Regions from separate parts of the Paenibacillus sp. IHB B 3415 genome, predicted to be linked through region 3. Evidence: riboswitches for the same ligand, from Rfam matches in the RefSeq annotation. Region 3 holds a riboswitch; each other region holds the start of a gene.

What was found. A riboswitch is a leader RNA that binds a small molecule or an ion and turns the genes downstream of it on or off. The one in region 3 is predicted to bind cobalamin.
Region 1: linked by a shared signal. The riboswitch ahead of QW71_RS29080 (anaerobic ribonucleoside triphosphate reductase) and the one ahead of QW71_RS21190 (energy-coupling factor ABC transporter permease) in region 3 are both predicted to bind cobalamin.
Region 2: linked by a shared signal. The riboswitch ahead of QW71_RS38240 (S-layer homology domain-containing protein) and the one ahead of QW71_RS21190 (energy-coupling factor ABC transporter permease) in region 3 are both predicted to bind cobalamin.

Annotation. Positions count from the first base shown of each region.
Region 1 covers NZ_JUEI01000080.1:16,201-23,560, reverse strand. Annotated here, with positions in the region: gene QW71_RS29110 (ASCH domain-containing protein) at 178-600, opposite strand; gene QW71_RS29105 (hypothetical protein) at 648-1,526, opposite strand; gene QW71_RS29100 (zinc-binding dehydrogenase) at 1,659-2,591, shown strand; tRNA gene QW71_RS29095 (tRNA-Thr) at 2,656-2,727, opposite strand; gene QW71_RS29090 (sugar phosphate isomerase/epimerase) at 2,811-3,590, opposite strand; gene QW71_RS29085 (MTH1187 family thiamine-binding protein) at 3,641-3,949, opposite strand; cobalamin riboswitch at 4,291-4,522, shown strand; gene QW71_RS29080 (anaerobic ribonucleoside triphosphate reductase) at 4,860-6,845, shown strand; gene nrdG (anaerobic ribonucleoside-triphosphate reductase activating protein) at 6,842-7,360, shown strand, end outside.
Region 2 covers NZ_JUEI01000064.1:101-7,460, forward strand. Annotated here, with positions in the region: gene QW71_RS40620 (hypothetical protein) at 201-524, opposite strand; gene QW71_RS38240 (S-layer homology domain-containing protein) at 1,447-3,627, opposite strand; cobalamin riboswitch at 3,820-4,009, opposite strand; gene QW71_RS25545 (hypothetical protein) at 4,526-4,843, opposite strand; gene QW71_RS41870 (hypothetical protein) at 4,788-7,360, opposite strand, start outside.
Region 3 covers NZ_JUEI01000050.1:15,516-22,875, reverse strand. Annotated here, with positions in the region: gene cbiQ (cobalt ECF transporter T component CbiQ) at 1-721, opposite strand, end outside; gene QW71_RS21195 (energy-coupling factor ABC transporter substrate-binding protein) at 718-1,014, opposite strand; gene QW71_RS21190 (energy-coupling factor ABC transporter permease) at 1,014-1,778, opposite strand; cobalamin riboswitch at 2,051-2,247, opposite strand; gene QW71_RS21180 (transcriptional regulator) at 2,410-3,351, shown strand; gene QW71_RS21175 (DUF6171 family protein) at 3,480-3,755, opposite strand; gene QW71_RS21170 (alpha-N-arabinofuranosidase) at 3,772-5,268, opposite strand; gene QW71_RS21165 (class D sortase) at 5,523-6,215, opposite strand; gene QW71_RS39100 (ice-binding family protein) at 6,208-7,360, opposite strand, start outside.

The sequences.
Region 1 (7,360 bases), on a different contig from region 3:
AGGCTGCCCATCTCTTATGCATACGCTCCTTCCCGGCAATTCTGCCCTGGCTCCTGCAGCATACCGCCGCAGAGCCCGCTTTCCATATATATAAGAAGATTACCCGCTGAATATCCCTATCATACCCGCTGACAGCTGATCTGCATGAAATTTTTATTTATTTGGCCACAAACGGATTCACCACTCCTGCTCAAGAACGGGATATTCCCAGAAACCTAAGCGCCCCTTGGCAGGTATAGGATGAGCCAGCGCAACTACCCCCTCCAGCTTCCAGGCATACCGGCCTTCTGCATAATCGCCGAACACATATTCATTCCCGCCCGGCCAGCTCTGCTGCGCCTGCTGAGGCGTAACCCCACAGCAACCGGCCAGCCGGCTGGTCGCAAGGATTACTCCGGAGGGCAGATTATCCGCGGTGTAGCCGTGCCGGGCAAGCACTGATTGATACGGCTCCGTCTTGCATATGGCCTTATCTACCTGCATACCGGCATGGATGGCTAAATCCCCCCGGTAAGACGTCGGCCAGGAACGGGTCTCGATCTGTTTTTCACCCAGCGCAATTAAGGTGGCCCAAGGCTGGCGAATCGTCAGACACTTCATACAAGGCTTGCCTCCATTCCAGAAAACACATAATGTCCAGTTTACACTCAGCTTCCCAGTTGTTCAAAAACTGTATGAGCAGCTTCATCGACCGGTAAGTAGGCCTCAATTCTTGGATATAGATGATGGCCCGCGGAAATATGAATTTGCTTGTACCGGATAGGAACCAACTTATCTGAGGCACCCATTCTGGCTAAGATCATTTTGTGCTGACCATACTCGTTACCTGTGTTGTCAGGCCGCTTATTCCAGTACTTATTGAAATCACTGTATTGCCGGAGTCTTTCGAGGCTATGCGTATACCATGGCTCCTGTCTGGAGCCGGTGTGTAATTTTTGGTAAGCATGTATACCCTCCACTGCATGAGATTCCCATAATTCAAAGGATGCGGCATTGAAGGTCGAGCGGGAGCGCACAGGATAATCCGTATTGAAGTGAAGATCTGCCATATTCAAGTCTTTATAGAAAGCTTGATGTGCAGGCAACTCAAATAACCGGCTAAACCGTTCATTCACCGCCTTGATATTTAACATGTGGTTCACAATCATTGCCGGCAGCGGCAGGCTGCTCAGGATCTGCCTCACTTCTTCCAGCGCCTGCTCCATAGCTGCTCCTTCAAGAGCCGGATAGACCGGGAGATAACCGGCAGCCAGCAGCAGAGCATTCCGTTCAACGGCTGTACACTCCAGATATTCAGCAATACAGATAATCATCCGGCGATCCGGCATACGGTGTGAGCGTCCCATTAATAGGTTTTTATACGTAGGGCAAGCCATATCGTTAAGCTCCTGCTGAGTAAACCGTTTCAACAACGGATGGGGTTGATTAGCATAATCCAGTTGACGTGTTACGCGAAGATTCTCAATTTCAGCGATTACCCCCTTCAACGTCTCATCCTGAACGTCCCTATCCTTACGTATAGTCATCAGGCTCACCGCCTTTACCATATTGAGGTGTAATTCTACTCTTGGTACAAGCCAATTCCTACAGTATACTCCACTATGAAAACAGGGCGCAATTTCCATTACGCTTCTAATTATATTTATGGAGGAGATCCTATGAATCGTGCAATTGTTACAGACTCACCGGCTCATGGATATTTGACCGTCAAGGAAGTCGCCGCACCGGAGGCCCAGCCCGGGGAGGCAATCGTTAGAGTGCATGCTTTCTCCCTTAACCGGGGTGAAGTTGTTGATGCAAGGAAGGAGGCTGAGGGATTCCGGCCGGGCTGGGATTTTGCCGGAACTGTTGTCCAGCAAGCCCGGAATGGCACCGGACCCAGAGAAGGAAGCCGTGTCACCGGGCTTCTCCCGATGGGGGCATGGGCAGAGCGGGTGGCTGCACCCGCTTCGTTCCTGGCAGAGATACCGGATAACATAACCTTCGCCCAAGCCGCCATTTTGCCTGTAGCAGGCCTGTCCGCACTTTACACCCTTAGAAAGGGCGGAATGCTGCTCGGCAAGAAAATATTGATCACCGGCTCCACTGGAGGCGTGGGAATCATGGCTCATCAGTTAGCCGCACAGTCCGGGGCATTTACAGTAGGTGTAGCAAGAACAAAGGAAAAAGCCCAGGTTGCCCGGGAAGCCGGCGCTAATGAGGTCGTGGTTGGAGAAGCTGCGATATCTCAGGCAATTCCTTTCGGTCCTTATCATCTAATCGTGGATTCAGTGGGCGGTGATACACTGGCTGCTTTGATGCCTCAGCTGGAACCGGGAGGGACCCTAGTCTCGATGGGACATTCAGCCTCTCCTTATTCCACACTTGATATCAGAGGCTTAGGCGGCAGAACCTTGTACAGCTTCTTTCTTGGAGAAGAAGTCAGCCGTTACTCCGTAGCCGACGATCTCAAACTGCTGGCCAGCCTCCTCTCAACAGGCCAATTAACACCCCTCATTGAAGTGGAAGCGTCATGGGAGAAGATAGCGGAGGTATCCGAGGCGCTGCTGGAACGCAGATATTCCGGTAAGGCCGTGCTGTTAATCGATTAGCTGATATATAAAAAGCGCGGCCTCCGAAACTCCCGGAGGCCGCGCTGCATATTAATTCTAAGAATGCTGGTGAAGGGAATTGAACCCCCGGCCTACGCATTACGAGTGCGTTGCTCTACCCCTGAGCTACACCAGCTTAAAGGATTGCCCGCCTGCCAAACAAAAAATATTATAACTCTTTCAGCAGAAAACGCAACCCTTTTTGACTATTACCTCTTCCTATCCCTGCATAAGCCCCAGCCCGCGGAAATATTCCAGTGCCTCCTTAGCACTCTCCAGCGAAGACACGGCGTAAGCCTCTTGCTCTACTATATAGTACAGAATCCCGCTCTTCTCTGCCGCCTCAAAGACACTCTGGAAATCAACCTGCCCTTTCCCGAGATCAGTCTCTTCATTATTTGCCCCGAAATCCTTAATGTGAACCAGCGGAACACGGCCGGCATAACGGGAGACATAGTCAATGGGACGTGCTCCGCCCCTGTGTACCCAGCCCAGATCGAACTCTGCAAACATATGGTCCGCAGGAATCTGCCCCAGCCATATATCGATGACTGCTTTGCCGTCTACCTCCGCAAATTCATAATCATGGTTGTGATACCCGTACTGCAGGCCTGCTGCACGGACCATCGCGGAGGCCTTCTCCAGGAAGGGAATCACCGCCGTCACATCTTCCATCGAGGGGTTCTGCGGAAGCGGTGCCGAAGGGGTGATCATATATTGTAAACCAAGTTCCTTCGCATATTCAATTTCTTTGGCTAACGCCCGTTCCATGTTATCCAGACTGCTGAAATCCAGGCCCACATGCGCCGAAGGCGCAGCAAGACCCAACCGGTCCAATGTACGGCGCAGTTCTCCTGCAGACACGCCGAAATAACCGGCAAATTCCACCGCCTGATATCCCATCTCCGCAACTTTGCCCAGTGTACCCAGGAAATCGCGCTCTGTCTGGTCACGCAGTGTGTACATTTGAATCCCGACCTGCTGTGAGGCTTTGGCCATGAAAGATCCGCTCCTTATAGGTTGAATCTGATTACAACTACAGGTGTTCCTTACTCTCCTTGCAGCTTGCGTTCCACGGATTCCAGCTTACTGCGGCTCGTAGAAGGCTTGTCACGACGGTCATCAATCTTAAGCGAGGTGGAAACCCGCTGTGTTCCTGACGTAAACGGCGACTCATGCAGCGCTTCTACCGCAGCAAGAATCCGTGCAACCGGTCCTTCAATAATAGTCCCCATCGAAGTAAGCTCATAGGTAATCCCCTCCACGGTCTGCAGCACACGCTGCATATCGGCCACATAGCTGCTGAGACTGGTACTGCCAGTGCCAATCGGAATAACGGTCACTTCGCCAATCGCCATTGTGAAATCCCTCCTGCAAGTTTGATGAGTCTGCTCTATCCTTACTCCTTAATTGTAACCCTTCAGTGCCCCTCCCACAAATACCCATAGACGCCCCCTCTCTATTACTATCTCCCTCGTAAAATTACCAGGATTAGACGCACTCTATTTATGGAGTCTTTGTGGCATCTTTTGGGACAATTTATGACTCATTTAAGGCCATATCCACAGGAAAGTTGTGGATTACCTGTGGACTAACTGTGGATCATCTGTGAGTAAACCTGCGGAACCCGCTCCCCGCGCGGATTCGCAAAAAAATGTTTACAAACACAATATATTGAGTTACTTTTATTTAACAACAACAAAATATAGTAGAAACAGGTGTTTCGCCCTCTTGCTAGGGTTGAAGCTTAATAGGGAAACACGGTGCAAATCCGCTGCGGTCCCGCCACTGTAACCGGATGTTCCAGCCGCCAGACGCCGCTGGAGCAGCATCCTCCGACAATAAGCCACTAAGGGGCTGCGAGGCCCCTCGGGAAGGCGCCGGAGGGCATACCGGAAGCCAGGAGACCTGCCTGTTTCTGTGGCACCGGTTAGACTCCTGCGAGGAACAGGCGAGGTGCCCGCATGCGGCCTGCACGAGCAGAGTTAGCCTTTCCGTTAATCGGGCCAGAGGCTGCCGATACCTGAGGACGATAGAGTATCGTCCTAAGGTATCGGCTTCTGCGGAAGGTACAAGAACAGGTTCCAGAACAGGACAAGCCCTGTACCCGTTCGTATTTTCCACATAGACCACCGGCAAATTTCCGCTGTTTCGGATATTTGCAATACGCATTCGGGCATTTCCCGCCTCCCGGCTGGAGATGCCTTTTTACTGATGTCATGGAGCACACGCTTCACGCTTACGATACCGAGAGGAGAGAGCTATACAATGACGCTGCTGGAGAAACGATATAACGAAGGACAAGCTGCACAGGAAGTTCTTTTGGAAGAAGTTATTCATTTGGGACGGGATATTATCGACAGCCGGGATTTGGATCTGCTGCGCGAGAACGCCAACTTGAACGGGGAGAGCTTCTCCGGCAAGATGAGCAAATTCGGCAGTGAATATTCCAAGTGGTACGCACGCAATTTCACGATGCCGCCACAGCTCGTGCAGGCTATTGAAGATAATGTTGTATATGTACACGACCTGGATCAATATGCCATTGGAACAACCAACTGCATCTTCATCCCGTTTGAACGTCTGCTCCGCGAAGGCTTCAATACCGGCAACGGCAGCGTCCGCCCTCCGAATTCGATTATGACGGCTATGTCGCTGGTGGCGATTATTTTCCAGTCCCAGCAGAATGCCCAGTACGGCGGCGTATCCGCCAACAAGCTGGATTACGATCTCGCGCCTTATGTCACTAAATCCTTCGCTAAGCTGTTCCGCAAAGGAATGGAATATTTCGAGGAAGGTACAGCCGGCGAAGCGCTCGGCGAGGTCACTATGACCCGCAGCGATCTGGAAGAGAAGTATCCGCGCGCCTTCCGTTTCGCCCTGAAAGAGACAGAAATTGAAACACTTCAGGCTGCGGAGAGCATGGTACATAACCTGAATACCATGTCCAGCCGCTCAGGCGGCCAGATTCCTTTTACCAGTATCAACTACGGAACCTGCACCTCTCCGGAGGGCCAGCTGGTGATTAGCTCCCTCTTAACTGCTACGATGAACGGACTTGGCAGCGGAGAAACACCGGTGTTCCCGATTCAGATCTTCAAATGCAAACAGGGTGTCAACCAGCAGCCTGGTGATCCTAACTATGAGCTGTTCGTGAAAGCGGCAGAGTGCTCTGCACGCCGACTGTATCCGAACTTCGCCAATCTGGATGCTCCGCTGAATATGCAGTACTACGATCCAACCGATCCGGATACTGAATTTGCTACGATGGGCTGCCGGACACGTGTTCTGGGCGACCGCTTCGGACGCAATCACTGCTCTGGTAAAGGCAACCTTTCATTCAATACGCTTAACCTTGTACGCCTAGGACTGGCTTACGGCACAGTAACCGGCCGCCGCCTTGCCGCTGACGAGGAAGGCTTCTTCGAAGATCTTAATCATTATATGGACGTTGCACTGGACGGCCTGCTGCACCGGTTCCGCATTCAGGCTTCCCAGAAAGCCAAAGCCTCCGATTTCATGATGCGTGAAGGCGTCTGGGAAGGCGGCGAGCAGCTTGCACCGGAAGACAGCGTAGGTGAACTGCTGAAGCACGGCAGCCTGTCCCTTGGTTTCATCGGTATGGCCGAGTGCATGAAGGCTATGTACGGCAAACACCATGGCGAAGATATGGAGGTCCATGCCAAGGCAGTGGCTATTGTCCGCCACATGCGTGAATACTGCGACCGCAAGAGCGAAGAGCTGGATCTGAACATTACTCTATTCGCCACGCCTGCCGAAGGTCTCTCCGGCAAGTTCACCAAGATAGACCGCAAGGTTCTCGGTTCCATCCCGGGTGTAACGGACCGGGAATACTATACGAATTCATTCCACATTCCGGTCTATTACGACCTGAGCGCAGCCAAGAAGATCAGCCTGGAAGCTCCATTCCATGAATATTGCAACGCCGGAGCGATCTCTTATGTAGAGCTGAACGGCAACGCCCGCAGCAACCCTGCAGCATTCGTCAAAATCATCAAATACGCGCTGGAGCAGGACATCAGCTATTTCAGCATTAACCACCCGATTGACCGCTGCTCCGGCTGCGGCCACGAAGGTGTGATCGGCACGAATTGCCCATCCTGCGGCGCTCATGAAGATACAACGCATATCCGCCGGCTGCGCCGGGTAACCGGATATCTGACCGGCGACTATCAGACCCGCTTCAATGCCGCCAAGCAAGCCGAAGTACGTGACCGCGTTAAGCATCTATGAACATCTGCGGATATTATCCGGAGTCGATCAATGAAGGAGAGGGATTGCGGGCGGTCCTCTTCTTCAGCGGATGCCGCCACCGCTGCCCCGGATGCTTCAACCCGAAGACCTGGAACTTCAATTATGGAGAGGTCTTCACTCCGGAGCGCAGGCGCGAGATTATCACCGAGATAGCAGATAATCCGCTGCTGGACGGCTTGACTCTGGCAGGCGGGGACCCTTTTTTCTCGGCAGAGGGAGCGGCTGACTTCATCCATGAGCTCCGCGCCGAGCTGCCGGGCTTCCCGGTCTGGATCTATACCGGTTATACGTACGAGGAGCTGACGGCTTCCCCCGGTTCTGCGGAATGGAAGCTGCTGGCCTTATGCCAGGTGGTGATCGACGGACGGTTTGTAGAGGAACTCAAAGACCTGACCCTCTCCTACCGGGGAAGCAGCAACCAGCGGATTATTGATATTCCGGCAAGTCTTGCCGGAGATACGGTTATACTTTGGGAGCCTGCGCTAAGCTTTCAA
Region 2 (7,360 bases), on a different contig from region 3:
TTCCTGATTTCAATAGACTGAACATTACCTCGAGCACCTCCACAAAAGGAAAAAGAACGGGGGCAGTCAGCCTGTTCCCCGTTCCGTCCAAACACCTTATGATTTCTTAGTGTGACTTATACAAACTAATCCTGAGCAAAACACCATCAGCCAGCCCCTTGGCCGCTGAGCATCCAGTCCCGCAACCCGCAGGAGCTTCTCTATCGGCTAAGATCAGCCGCTTTAAATACTGGCTGGCACCACACTCTCAGTTTCATTAGCTCTAGCTTCATTAACTCTAGCTCCACTAGTAATAGCTTCATCAGCTTCATTAGCTCTAACCCCACTAACAATAGCATTATTTGCATCATCAGCTTCATCAGCATTAGCTCTAGCTTCACTAGCAGTAGCTTCATTGGCTCATTAACTCTAGCCTCACTAGTAATAGCTTCATTAGCTTCGTCAGCTCTAGCTTCACTAACAATATCTTCATTAGCTTTATTAGTTCCCACTAGTAATAGCAACATAAGCTTCATTAGCTTCATTGGCTTATTAACTCTAGCTAAACTAGCTCTAGCTTCATCAGCATTTGCTCTAGCCCCACTAACAGTAGCTTCATCAGTAGCATCATCAGTAGTAGCATCAGTAGCATCAGTAGCATCAGTAGCATCAGTAGCGTCAGTAGCATTTTAAATCATCTGCGCATCAGTAGCATCAGTAGCATCAGTAGCATCAGTAGCATCAGTAGCATCAGTAGCATCAGTAGCATCAGTAGCATCAGTAGCATCAGTAGCATCAGTAGCATTTTAAATCATCTGCTCAATCCGGGAAAGCATGCCTTCCCGAGCGAAACTCCGCAAAACATCCCTCCGCCGGAACAGTAATTGGATTTATGACACTTATTTATCCTATGCGGACTTCAATGCCGATCCTAGTTGGATTAATGACACTTAATTCTGCCCCTAGCCGGGTCATTCGCTAACTCAAGCGAGATTAAGTGTTGTTTTTCCAACTACGCCGCCATATCGGGAGATTCACCGGGAATTAAGCGGCATTTATCCACCTGTATATCCCGCCCGCATTTTCGCTTTAGGCTGCTCCATGCAAAATCTTGCAGAAAATACAACTTAACTCCCTTAATCCTTAGGCATTCGGACAGATTGTTGTATGAAATACAACAATCTGTCCCGCTACACCGCTTGTTAGAAGAGAAATGCTGCCTTTTGTACAACAATTTTCGAATATAGGCTATATCCTGGTGAAAATGTTGTATTATGTGCAGGATTTTCAACAAGCCTTCGGATTCCCACCCCAAACGCGGGTTGAAATCGTGAGATTCTTGCCCCAGCAGCCCTACTATTCAAATTTTACTGCTGACTAAGACTAAGTTATATATTCATATTTAAGGTTCAGCTTATCTAGGATCTTTTCTTCATCAAGGCTCTTCTTCCTTGACCCATATCCTTCCTAAGGCAATCTAACCGCTACAGCAGCGGCCATTTCTCTGGTTACAGCTGTGGCAGGGGCGAATTCGCCGCCGGTACCGCTCATAATTCCAAGTCCGGTTACAGTACGTACCGCTGTTAATGCGTAGGCGCTGATCTGGTCTTCATCGGTGAATTTGCCGGTTCCGGCTGCTGCCGAAGCTTCGTCCAGCTTCAAGGCTCTCACGATCATTACAGCCATATCCTGGCGGGTAACGGGGCCGTCCGGTTTGAAGGCTGTACCTGTTACTCCGCTGACAATTCCCAGTTCCTTCGCTTTGTTCACTGCTCCATAATACCACGCATCCGCCTTAACATCACTGAAACTCTGGGCTGACGATGCCGCAGACGGCTCGTTGCCGGTCAATCTAAGCAGCAGTGCCGCAAATTCAGCCCGGCTAATATTCTTCTTCGGCGCGAACACGAGGCTGCTCTCACTGACACCGCCCATCAGCTTGCGGTCATAGGCCGTATACACTGACTCCAGCGCCCAAGGCGAGATTGACTTCACATCAGTAAAAGCAGCACGGTCAGCCGCAGCAGAAGCCACGGTCAGCGGCTGCGAATAGCGGACTACCGCAGGTGTGCTGTCTTTGAGATATCCGGTAACGGTAATCGTATATTTATTCGCTGGCAGGCCGCCGGCAACAACAGCTGAACCCGCAGCATCTGTAACAGCAGTTTTACCGCCGATGGATACCTGAACCCCTGCGGCCGGTGAGGATACCGGGTCGGAAGTGAAGGTCGCTTCATTCCATACCCACTGCTTTTGAGTTACTTTTACAGTGATATCTTGTCCAGGCTGCGGCTGTGCAGGGGAGACCGTCACGGACTCTACCACCTGTGTATTATCCCCGCCATAATAGACAAGCACCCGGTCATTCTCCGCAAGAAGGAAATCACCCATGCCTACACTTGGATAGATCCACGCTCCACCGCGTGCTACAACATACATCCATCCGTCATAGCCGCCAAAAGCACCCGCCGTCACGCCGCCGATTCCCGTCACATAATTGCCAGCTTCATTGACCAGGGCCACCTTCTTCGCCGCTGCTGCCTTCTCCAGTGCTTGAAGTACATTTCCCGCATATACAGTGCCTTCTGCCAGGGTTCCGTTAGGGCCCTCAATGGCAACGGACACACTAACCTGAGGACTCTTCACAGGTGAATTGCTAAGGTCATAGAGCTTGCTGCCTGTGCTGAAAAGCTTGTAAGCCACCAATGCTTCCAGCGCCTGCTCTGTCGAGAGCTGATTGTAGCTTCCCCCCGCTGTATGAGCGAACCCGCCATCTGCTGCACTATAGCTAAGAAGCTTACTGACAAGGTTTACATTGCCTACGGTATACTCCGCCCCTGCCGGGTCAAGGCCAAAGGAGGACAGACCAATAATGGCTTGAGCGACACTCTCGCTGCTGTCACCATAGCCGCCGTTCTTGTCCTGTGCGGTCGCCAGCCAGGCTGCCGCCCGCTGTCCCGCGGTATTGGCTGCCGGATCAGCCTTATGTCCTGCCAGCACAGTAAGCACCATCGCCGTCATGTCCGGGTCACTTGCTCCCGTAGTCAGGGTGAAGCCGCCGTCTGTGTTCTGCTTGGACAGAATCTCAGCCAGCAGTTTCGCCGGTGTCCATTTCGCATTGTCAGGCATAGTATACGTTCCGGAATCAAGCGCCAGCAGTACATAGGCTGCGTTGTTCAGCGTCTGGCCGGTAATTTTATCGTTATTGTAGAGCTTCTCAATCAGGTTGTAGCCGGCGACATCCGCCGGATTCCCGCCAAGCGCCCTAACCGCAAGCGTAATCCGCGCATAATCCGTAGCTCTGGCGTAAACACCCTTTGCTGCGGCTACTTTACTCTCAAGCGCCTTTAAATAACTATCCGGAACCTTGTAGCCCGCCTGCGCGAGGCCGATGGCCTGCCAGTCGGACTGGACTCCGGCCTTCAGCACAAACTCCGAAGTGGCATAGACTGCCTCAGCTACGCTAACTGCTGTGCCTGCCGGTAGAGCCGAGGCCGTATTCGCGGTATTCGCACTCAACTGGGCTGATGCGGTATCACTCTCTGCAAAAGCCTGTCCTGCCGGAGCCACGGATGCTCCCAGAACCGCGAACATCATGACAACGATCAGACCCAGCCGGATAAATTTGGATGATAGATTGTTCTTCATTGCTTGACCTCTTTCTGTGAATAGAATGGTATAGATGAATCCTGCGTCCTCCGCTGATGCGGGTGCAACATAAAGACCGCCCTGTACAGGGCGGCCGGGGAAGGATACAATACATGCGGCTGAAAAGAAGTTTCCCTACACACAGCCCCTGCTTATATTTGCACCTGTTCCGCATTCTTACCCCCGAAGAATAGAAACAACAACGAAAAAGGCAGGTCTCCTGGCTTAAGCTTCATTGCTTCCCCCGCCTTCCCATCCTATTATCAGACAGTGGCTTCTCAGGAGTCGCTCCGCATTTACAGTGGCGGGACCGCACCGGACTTGCACCGGACTTCCCTTTTAAGCAGATTACAATCGTAGAACCGGCATGGCTATCTGCTAAATGACAGCGCCTGTTTCTACGGAAATCCGCACCTTTTTCCAAAGCTTATTAAATTTTAATATTCACAAACAATCATATCTACTATTCCCCTGTATGTCTATAGACAAGCTGTTTCAATTATATGCAGCCCTGCCCCTTCCGCACAAAAAATCCTGAACAACACTCGCCGCATTCTCCCGGCATATCGTGCTGTTCAGGACTTAAATAGTGATTCTTCCGCTTCCGGCAAGAGCCGGCAGCGGGTTGATTGTATTATGTACAACAGAATGGGAATAAAAGGCGACCATAATGCATTCTGCTGTATTTAATACAATTGATTTTGGAATATAGCCCTTATAGGCTCTAAAATCCGGAATCTAATGTACCAAATACAATAGAACACATAATAGTGCTGATTAATCCGGATTTGAGTGTACAAAGTACAATGACCTCTCTGCCAACTTTGGCGGCAGCACCGTTGATGAAATGCCGGACTTCTCTTACATCCGGCTTCGCCCAATTCAGGCTCTCACTCAATCATTCCGCATCCGTGTCCGGGCTGGCGGAAGGAGTGGGGGCGGTGCCGGGTGTAGTCTCCGGAGTAGTGCTCGGAGTAGTGCTCGGGGCACTTCCCAGAATGCTCCCCGGACTAGCCTGTAGCTTCAGCGTATAGATTCCGGCGGTGATCACATCACCCGCGGCCAGCTTCGCGCCCGGCTCCAGCTCCACCGTCACTTCATATAAGCGCGCAGGTGTTCCTGCGCCCGATGAACCCGCCGCCGGGGAGGCTTCGGCTTCATCAGAGCCGTGTTCCTGCGCCCGATGAACCCGCCGCCGGGGAGGCTTCGGCTTCATCAGAGCCGCCGCTATTTCCAGCGGCCGCATCTCCATTCGCGCCGCCGTCAGTCCCCACGGCTCCCTCATCAGAGCCGCCGTCAGTCCCCACGGCTCCCTCATCAGAGCCGCCGTCATTTCCGGCGCCCGCTCCACCAGAGCCGCCGCTATTCCCAGCGGCCGCATCTCCGCCGCCGTCAGTCCCCACGGCTCCCTCACCAGAGCCGCCGTCAGTCCCGGCAGCCAGGCAACTGCTCGCAGTTGCTACAACCTTGTAAGTGTCCGCAACGTTATTACCGGACATCACAATGATCTCCGCCGGCTTGAAGTCGGAGCACTCCGCCGCAGCGGCAAAGCTGAACACCAGCTTGACGCCTGCTTCCCCGCCGCTTTCACCCCCGCCAGCACTCCCGGTGCCTTCCGTTCCGCCGCCTTCAGCTCCGCCAGCGTTCCCGGTACCTTCTGCTCCACCGTTTTCGGTCCCTGTGCCCGTCCCGGCACCTGCCACTCCGCTAGCCAGCCGTACAGAGACAGGGGCTTGCTCTTGCCCATCCGCATTCTTGATATCGCCCCGAATCGGGCTCACAGTCGGCTGCGGCGCAGCGGTATCCGCATCCGGCCGCAGCCAGCTGATAGCGATAATGGCAATGATCAGTACGATCCCAAGCACGCTGCCGGAGATCAGGATCTGAAATCGGCTGCGGCTGACCCACCGCGCCAGCGGCGAAGCCAGCTGGGAGCGGGCTTCATTGTAGACATTCTGCATGGCGGGCGTTGCGGCCGAGCTATAGCTTTTGCGGAAATCGCGGTTCTTGAACGCCTCACGGTCGTTCTTCAGGAAATACTTCAGCACCGCCCGCCGGTAATTCGGCCACAGCTTCTTGCTCGAGATGGTGAACAGCCGGTTATGCTGCGACCAGGCCAGGAAACGGTAGACCGTTTCCTTATCATTGCCCGCTTTGCGCGCCACCAGCTCCAGCAGCGCATCGTAATCAAGCGGACCGCCCTCACGTTCACTGCTGTGGTAGAAGGCCAGCGGCAGCCGTTCGAACGGCTCGATGCTCCGCGGCTCCTTCAGCCAGCGTCCTCCGAGCAGCTGTACATCATCCAGCTCCCGGGGAGACAGACCGGCGAAGATATCCTCGTCCGGCTTCTCCTCCCCGAACCAGCGGTACGCAGCGCGCAGCGCATTCGCTTTACGCTTAGCGATTGCATCCAGCGGCGGCTGCCAGTCCGCCGTATCCCGGTAGCGCAGGAAGGAAATCTCCAGCAGCTGCTCCATCGTCAGCTCGTCCAGCGAGATCCGGTTCAGCAGGAAGCGGTCGGCAACGGTTCCCAGCTCCTGCAGCAGTGACAGCGCTTCAGGATGTACACCGCCGCCTCTGCGGCGTTCTTTCTCCGCCTTCTGTACCGACTCATGAACCGATGCCACCGCCGCCACCGGATCATTGTCCCGCTGCAGCTTCTCCAGCAGATATTCCTTGACGGTATCGCGCACGAAAGCCTGCTGAAGCGCCTCCGGAAGGAAACGGCCCCAATGCGCCACGAACCGCAGAATATCCGCCGATTTCGGCGCGTCTGCCAGCCGGGATTCCATATAAGGCTCCAGCAGCGCTTTGCGGAATATAGGCTGGGCCAGCACTCTTTTGAAGAAGGCCGCACTAAGCTCATCGTTGCCCTCAATAATACCGTAAGCGGCAGCAAGCGCATCCTCACGTCCCGCCGACTGGCAGTTCAGCATCCCGTTGATGAAGTAATCCACAATTTTAACCCGGTAATTATGGCCCGGCAGCGCAAAATACTCCTTGAACCACTCCAGAATCTCCGGCGCCGGTATCCCTTTTTTGCGGATCAGATCATACTCCCGGTCGAACCGCTCCAGGAACATATCATTCAGCCGCATCCGGGATTCCAGCGCCCCCTCCGGCTTCAGATAGGACAGCAGGCCGCCGAGCACAGCGTTCTTGTTCCCTGTATATAAATCTTCATTGCCCTGCTCAATCTCATAAAAGACAGCCAGCTCATTGTAGAGTGCCAGCGACAGCTTGCGGTCCACACTCTCACCAAGCAGCAGGGAGTCGGCGAATCTGGCGAAATCTCTGAGGCTTCCGCCCGCCTGCCCCAGCGTCTTCCAGGCCAGGTCTGCATACGTCTGCCGGGACTCCCCGAAATCGGCATTCAGAATCCGCGCGCCTGCCAGATCAAAAATATAATCCTTCTCAATACTCCGGTCCCCCGGGCGCAGCGAGCCCTTCTCCACAAAGGTCAGGTGAATATATTTGCGGCTCTGCGGCTCTTTGGCATAAGTGATCACTCCCAGCCTGCGGCGGAAGTCATGCGGCAATGAAGCATAGAGGACCTCCGTCAGCTCCACCGCACGCTGCGACAACTCACTGATAGGCACATTCAGCGCCACATAGATCTTCTTCTTGCCGGCTACGGACAGCATGACCGCCTGCAGCAGGGCTTTGAACAGCTCTTCGGTGAACCCGAGGCTGCGAAGCACGGTCAGCGGGTCTGCCGACTCTTCACGGCCCC
Region 3 (7,360 bases):
CATAACGCCGCGGCACAGGCCGCGCGGTATACGGCGGCAGAATGATCTCCCCCGTGAACCCGCGGGTCAGCAGCCCCTGCGACAATCCGTAATAACGGTGCATCGTATTGCCGAAGAGGGCCGCGGCCATGGCCGCAGTCTCCCGCAGCCTGGCCTTGTACCCTCTGCGGCCGCCGCGCAGTCTCCGGGCCAGCATCAGCCCGTGCGCTGCATCATTCAGCAGGAACAGGAAGCGGTACATGATCAGCATCAGCTCCAGCACAATCTGCGGCATACGCAGCCTGCGGAGCACTTGCAGCAGCTCACTGAACGGTGTGGTGAACATCAGGAAGAAGAAGCAGCTCGTGCAGGCCGAGACCCTAACCAGCAATTCAGCGGCCCGCTCTAGTCCAGCTGCTGTGATATACACCGGAAGAGGCTGCCCCGAAATCCGGAATACGCCAGCTTCCCCGGCAGCGGGGTGGCCGAATTCCACGAGCAGCGCCGGGACACTAAGGCAATAAAACAGCAGCGCCGTACCAAACAGCAGCCCATAGGCGCGATAGGGAATTTTGGCATGCAGGATGCACCAGGACATCATCCACAGCGTAATCACAAGCTGCAGCACCGGATGCACTGTATAGGAGAGCAGGAACATCAGTGCCGCGAACGAGCTTTTCCACATGGGAGACAGCTGCCTCAAGGCATTATTATAAGAAAGGACATCAATTCGTCTGATCACTTGCTGATGCTGTTCTGCTTCGCCTGGCCTTGTTTCCCTTTCAGCAGCCCCAGTGAATATCCGATCACCCCGGCGCCAATCGCCGCCTGTAATGCGAACAGCATACTCTCCGTCTCACCCGGAAGCTCGGTCAGCGGCTTGAACCAGGGTTCATATTCGGGGTTAATCTCCGTGATCACACCCTCGGCAGCATCATCGGCCCCGCCGAATTCCCCTTCCACGAACAGTAACGGCAGCACACACAACAGGACAACGGCCAGCAGCATCAACCCATTTTTCCATTTATTGCTCATTATGCATTTCCCCCTTTGACCTTGCGTTTCAGGAGCGACATTTCATTTGGACTGTACGATTTCAGCCAGTTCCACAATAATACGGTCAGCAGCCCTTCGCTGATGGCCAGCGGAATCTGAGTTACGGCAAAGATCCCCCCGAATTTGAGAAAAGAGGCCAGGACTCCGCCATCCGCAGCCGGAAAAGCCACCGCAAGCTGAAAGGAAGTCACTACATAAGTCATCAGATCGGCAACCGCCGCCGCACAGAATAAGGCCAGCTTCTCGCGGTCCGGCAGCTTCATCATCAGCTTATAGACTGCATATCCGGCAAAAGGCCCCGCGACCGCCATCGAGAACGCATTCGCCCCCAGCGTAGTGATTCCCCCGTGCGCCAGAAGCAGCGCCTGAAACAACAGCACAATCGAGCCGATCACGCCCATCGGCAGCGGCCCCAGCATTACAGCACCAAGCCCTGTACCCGTAGGATGAGAGCTGCTTCCGGTAACGGAAGGCATTTTGAGCGCCGATAGAACGAACGTGAACGCCCCTGCCAGACCGAGCAGCAGCTTCAGCTCCGGATTCTCCTTGGTCATCGATCTAAGCCTGATAATCCCGAGCACAAAGAACGGTAAGAACGCCACCCACCAGAACACGGCCCAGCCTACCGGCAGAAACCCTTCCATAATGTGCATAGCCTGGGCCGTTCCCGGTTCATTCAGCATAAAGTACACTGTAAATCCGGCAATCAGCGCCGCAAAACTCCAAAATCCGCGTTTCTTCATTTGTCAGCCTCCAAGTTTCTTAAATATAGCAAACCAAAAAACTCCCGCCCTTCAGGGTGGGAGTGTATGTACGCAGGTATGATTCGATAGAGAGCACTGCCGTGCGCCAACAAGGGGTTCTGCACCCGGTCGCTCCGCATGGGCCGCTCAACGCTGTGTCTGCATAACATTGAACCGGCTCTGATCTTGATCTTCAAGATTCCCTCCGGTCCTGCAGGCACATCGCTTCATCTCATTAACCTATCCGTACACCGCTCCTATCCGCGTAGAGTCGTGGTGTGCGTAATCAAGGTAGGTCTCCTGGCTTGGAATACGGGCGCTTTATCCTTCGTCTTCCCCGGGGTTCTCCCCAAGTGACATCTTGAAGTTCAGCTCTTCCTTACAGTGGCGGGACCGCTCGGGACTTGCACCCGATTCCCTGTTATCCCTTGCCTGATCCGGCAAGAGCACCTTGTTACATCGCTAATCCATCCTACATCATAGCGGAACAGGCTCTGCATGTCTGTGATAAAATTGGAGCGGCTGCGAGGCGCAGTATTCATTTGCTTGTAAGGCAGCGTTCATTTGCTTGTAAGAATATCATTTGAGTAATATAATTATTAACTATATAACCTGAACGTGGAGGCAGCGCATGAAACTTGATCTAACCGAACAATCTTTACCCGTGTACGAAGCGTTATCCAGCGCTGTGCGCCTGCAGATGCTGCGGCTCCTGTCCGAACAGCCGATGAACGTCAAGGAACTGGCCGGGGCGCTGAAGCTCAGCAGTGCCATTATGACGATGCATGTGCGCAAGCTGGAAGCTGCCGGGCTGATCCGCAGCCACATGGCTCCCGGACGCAGCGGACTGCAGAAGATTTGTACACTGGCCGCCGAGAGTGCTGAGATTATTTTCCCCGGACAAGCCAGAACACAGCGCAGAGGCTACCGTAAGGAAATTCCCGTGGGCCACTACTCTGATTTCCAGATTGAACCGACCTGCGGATTATCTACAACCGAGCGGGTAATCGGCAACTTTGACGATCCGCGGTATTTCTGGGATCAGGAGCGGGTGAATGCAGGCATCCTGTGGTTCGGCAAAGGATTCGTGGAATATAAAATCCCGAACTTCCTGCTGTCCAGCCAGAAGCCTGAGGAGCTGGTCATCACGATGGAGATTGCCTCCGAAGCCCCGTCCATCAATAATAACTGGCCCTCCGACATCACCTTCACACTGAACGGGCAGCGGCTCGGCTTCTGGACCAGCCCCGGCGACTACGGGGACAGCCCGGGCAAATACACTCCTGCCTGGTGGCCTGCACTCACCAACCAGTATGGACTGCTTAAGCAGCTGCGGATTACTCCGGCGGGCACGTTCATGGACGGTCAGAAGCTGTCAGAGGTTACGCTGGAGCAGGTCGGTATCCGTGATAAGCAGTGGACGTTCAAGGTCTCAGTGGAAGAGGATGCGGAGCATATCGGCGGCCTTACCTTATTCGGCAAGGGGTTTGGCAACTACAACGAGGATCTGGTCTTTGAGCTCTTTTATACGGATGCTGTTGAAGCTTCGGCAAGTGCCAGCCGGACGGAATGACCAGGACTGGACAGCAAACAGCGGCAGCGGGAGACCTTAAGCTCAGGTCTCCCGCTGGGAGACCTTAAGCTCAGGTCTCCCGCTGCCGCTGTTGTGGTTACGGGTGTATTGCAGGGCAGCTTTGCAGTTTAATCAGTCACCGGCTGCCACAGGCCGCCGCCCGGCAGCGGACATCCGCGTGCCTTCAGCCGGGCCACAACCGGTATAATACAGCCGCAGGCAATGCAGGTTACGCCATCCTGCAGCTTGGGACAAGCTCCGCATAGGGCAACCCGCTCGGCATAGACTTCGTCCGGGGCTGTATTATCCGGATTGAACATGGAGGAGGCGAGAATCCGGGCAATCTGCGCTTCCGTCACCTTGTAATCTTCCCGGCATCCCTTGCACGCTGAGGTTGTAGTCATGCTGTGCTCCTTCTCGTTAAGCTCCCGGAGTAATTGCCAGTACTGTCACCGACATTGGCGGCAGTTCAACCGTAAGCGTGTCGCCTTCAAGCTGGAAGGCGGTGAACGGCTGCGGTACTACCGCTTCCGGCTGCTCGAAGGTATTGTGGGCATCGATGGAAGACCCCGCAAGTGTAGTGCCGCTTACGGCTGCTGACTGTCCAGCCAGTCCGCGCAGCTCCAGCGGCAATACTGCCGGTGCAGCGTGATTCAGGTTGCACAGGCTGACGTGAATGACGCCCTCTGCTGTTACGGAAGCTGAAGCAGATACTTCAGGAATCTCCACGCCCTCATAGCTGTAAACCGGGCTGTCGATCGTCAGATCCAGCAGCTCCGCATCCTGATGTACTTTATACATATTAAATACATGATAGGTTGGAGTCAGAAGCATTTTCTCGCCTTCGGTCAGAATTACAGCCTGCAGCACGTTTACGGTCTGGGCAATGTTCGCCATCCGTACACGGTCGCTGTGCTTGTGGAAGATATTCAGGGTCAGACCGGCAACCAGCGCATCACGGATCGTGTTCTGCTGGTAGAGGAATCCAGGGTTCGTACCGGGTTCCACATCATACCAGGTGCCCCATTCATCAACGATCAGGCCCACTCTTTTGTCCGGATCGTATTTGTCCATAATGACACTGTGGCGGGTAACCAGCTCATCCATGAACAGCGCCTTCTTCAATGTGTTGAAATATTCATCCGTTCCATAGCCGGTAGCCGCACCTTTATTAGCCCAATCCGAAGTCGGCAGGGTGTAGTAATGCAGGGTAAGCGAATCCATGAAGCGGGTGGCTTCGCGCATCAGTACTTCGGTCCAGTTATAGTCATCCGAGTTCGCACCGCAGGCGATCCGGTGAATCTTGTTATCCCCATAGTTGCGCACATAAGTCTGATATTGGCGGTACAGGTCAGCATAATACTCAGGACGCATATTGCCGCCGCAGCCCCAGTTCTCATTGCCCACGCCGAAGTAAGCTACACTCCAGGCCTCTTCCTGTCCATTCTTCTGGCGCAGCTCAGCCATCGGCGATACACCGTTAAAGGTCAGATACTCAACCCACTCGGACATCTCCTGTACCGTTCCGCTCCCTACATTGCCGTTGATGTACGGCTCACATTCCAGCATGGCGCAGAGCCGCATGAATTCATGTGTACCAAAATGATTGTTCTCAACCGCACCGCCCCAATGGGTATTGATCATGCGCTTGCGTTCTTCACTTGGGCCAATGCCGTCCTTCCAGTGATATTCATCGGCGAAGCAGCCGCCCGGCCAGCGCAATACGGGAATCTTCATTTCCTTAAGCGCTTCCACCACATCGTTACGGATACCGTTCGTGTTCGGAATCGGTGAATCCTCGCCAACCCAGATACCTTCATAAATACAGCGGCCCAGATGCTCAGCGAAATGTCCGTAGATGTTGCGGTTAATTGTGCCTTTGCGGATGTCAGTGTTCAGTACAATGCGTTCTGCCATTTCAGTTAACGCTCCTCTTTAAGTTAATATATTTGTTAATCATTTAACACTTATATTAATATTATAGTCAGGCTTCCGCTGGTTCGTCAATCTTTAAATTAAGTGGCTCGTGCACCGTTTCTTAAGAATCCTTCCATCCATCGCTGCAGTGGCGCATAGGATAAAGCACTGCTTTGGGTGGTCAGACCCGTTTTCCCTCCAAAAAAATCCCTTGACACCGAGCTGTCAAAGGATAAGGGTACGCCGAAAGATCTTCATGTTGTGGGGGAACGGACTTCAGCGATCAGGTCTGCGATGAGAATATAACGGTCGGGAGCCGCGCCGATAAAGTGAAAGGGATAGCAGGTACTTACGGTTAGGACAGCGTGGTCTGTAGGTACAATAATCGTTTTATCGTCTTTATCAACAATCCGTATAGCACTTATCTTATAGGTGAAAGAACCCGCTGATGTATCAACGACAAGCTCGTTTCCTATTTCCAGTTCGCCTAATTTAGCAAAGACAGTATCCCGGTGTCCGGATAGAACCGAATTGTTATTCTCACCCGGCAGGACGCTTTCCGAGAAATGTCCAATTCCCTCCTCCAGCTCATCCTCGTCTGTCCCGTGTATAATCGGAAGAATTTGCTGTAAAGCCGGAATTTTCAGCTTTCCGATAACATCGCCTTCAAGCGGCCTTATGGGATAAAGGATATCCTCCTGCGGCGGTATGCTGCTGGAATCGCTTCCTTCTACCGGAACGGCGATGCTGCTCTTTACACTATTGCGCAGATCAGCCTGAATTGGGATTCGATCAGTATTCTCATTATAAGCAACGGGAACGGTTTGCGCCTGGATATGAATCAGGGCCCAAGAGATAGACAAGATCCCCAGAATCATTGATCCCAGGGAGATAATGTATATCTGTTTTCCGGCTTTTACTTTGTGCTCAGTGTGCCGTTTATTCACGAAGCTTTCTCCTCCATAAGATTACTCCTCCCATTATGGTTAATAGAGATCCGGAGAGAAGCAAGTTGTACCACGGCGTCGCGGTAGCCGGAAGCTGGCCTCCGGTGACTGTAGGTACAGATACGGGAACCGCCTCAAACTTAAACACTGTTCCGTTATGGGAAGTGAATCTCACCAGAATATTATAAGTCCCTACCGGTGCTTTAGCGATCCTATAATTGACACTTTCAGTTCCTTCTATATTGTATAACTTCCCCCCCAGATCGAAATTCCACACTCCTGTTTCTTCTTGATTATCAGGGAGCTTTGCATCAATAATCATATCCCCGTCCGGAAGTAAGCCTACTTTAACCCATTCCGTTTCAACAATCCAAGCAGGCACTGCCGGCAGCTCCGCAGGAGATGAAGCAGCAGGAGTATTGACAGGTGAAGCAGCGGCGCCTGGCGTTGCTGTAGCCTGCATTGGTGCTGCCGTGGCCGGCATTAGCGTTACTGTTGCTGGTATTGGCGTTGCCGTAGCCGGTATTGGTGTTGCCATGGCCGGTATTGGCGTTGCCGTAGCCGGTATTGGTGTTGCCGTAGCTGGTACTGGCGTTGCCGTAGCTGGTACTGACGTTGCCGGTATTGGCGTTGCCGTGGCCGGTATTGGTACTGCCGTAGCTGGTACTGGCGTTGCCGTAGCTGGTACTGACGTTGCCGTAGCCGGTATTGGCGTTGCTGTGGCCGGTATTGGCGCTGGTGAATCTGTTTCTACAGGCGGTTGTACCGGTGGTTCCACAGGCGGCTCCTGTACACAAGCTGGAACGGTAATGTTAGACGGGCCCGGGCCAGTGAATGTAACTGCATCTTGTGACAGAATTCTGCCATTTATAATAGTATTGATACCAACCGTTGTTGCTGAAGATTGACTCAATAAACTGCCTTTGAACTCCGTATTTGCCGCGAGTGTCGTGGCCCCGTTTACCACCCAATAGATATTACAGGCTTGTGCCCCGTCTGTTAATAGAATCTTCGTACCGGCTGTTGTATCCAATGTCCCTGCAATTTGGAAGATAAAAATATCATCACCGCTAAGAGTTACATCAGCACTGATATTAACTGCACCTGGATAATTATATATACCGGGCAGTAGGATTTCGCCTCCC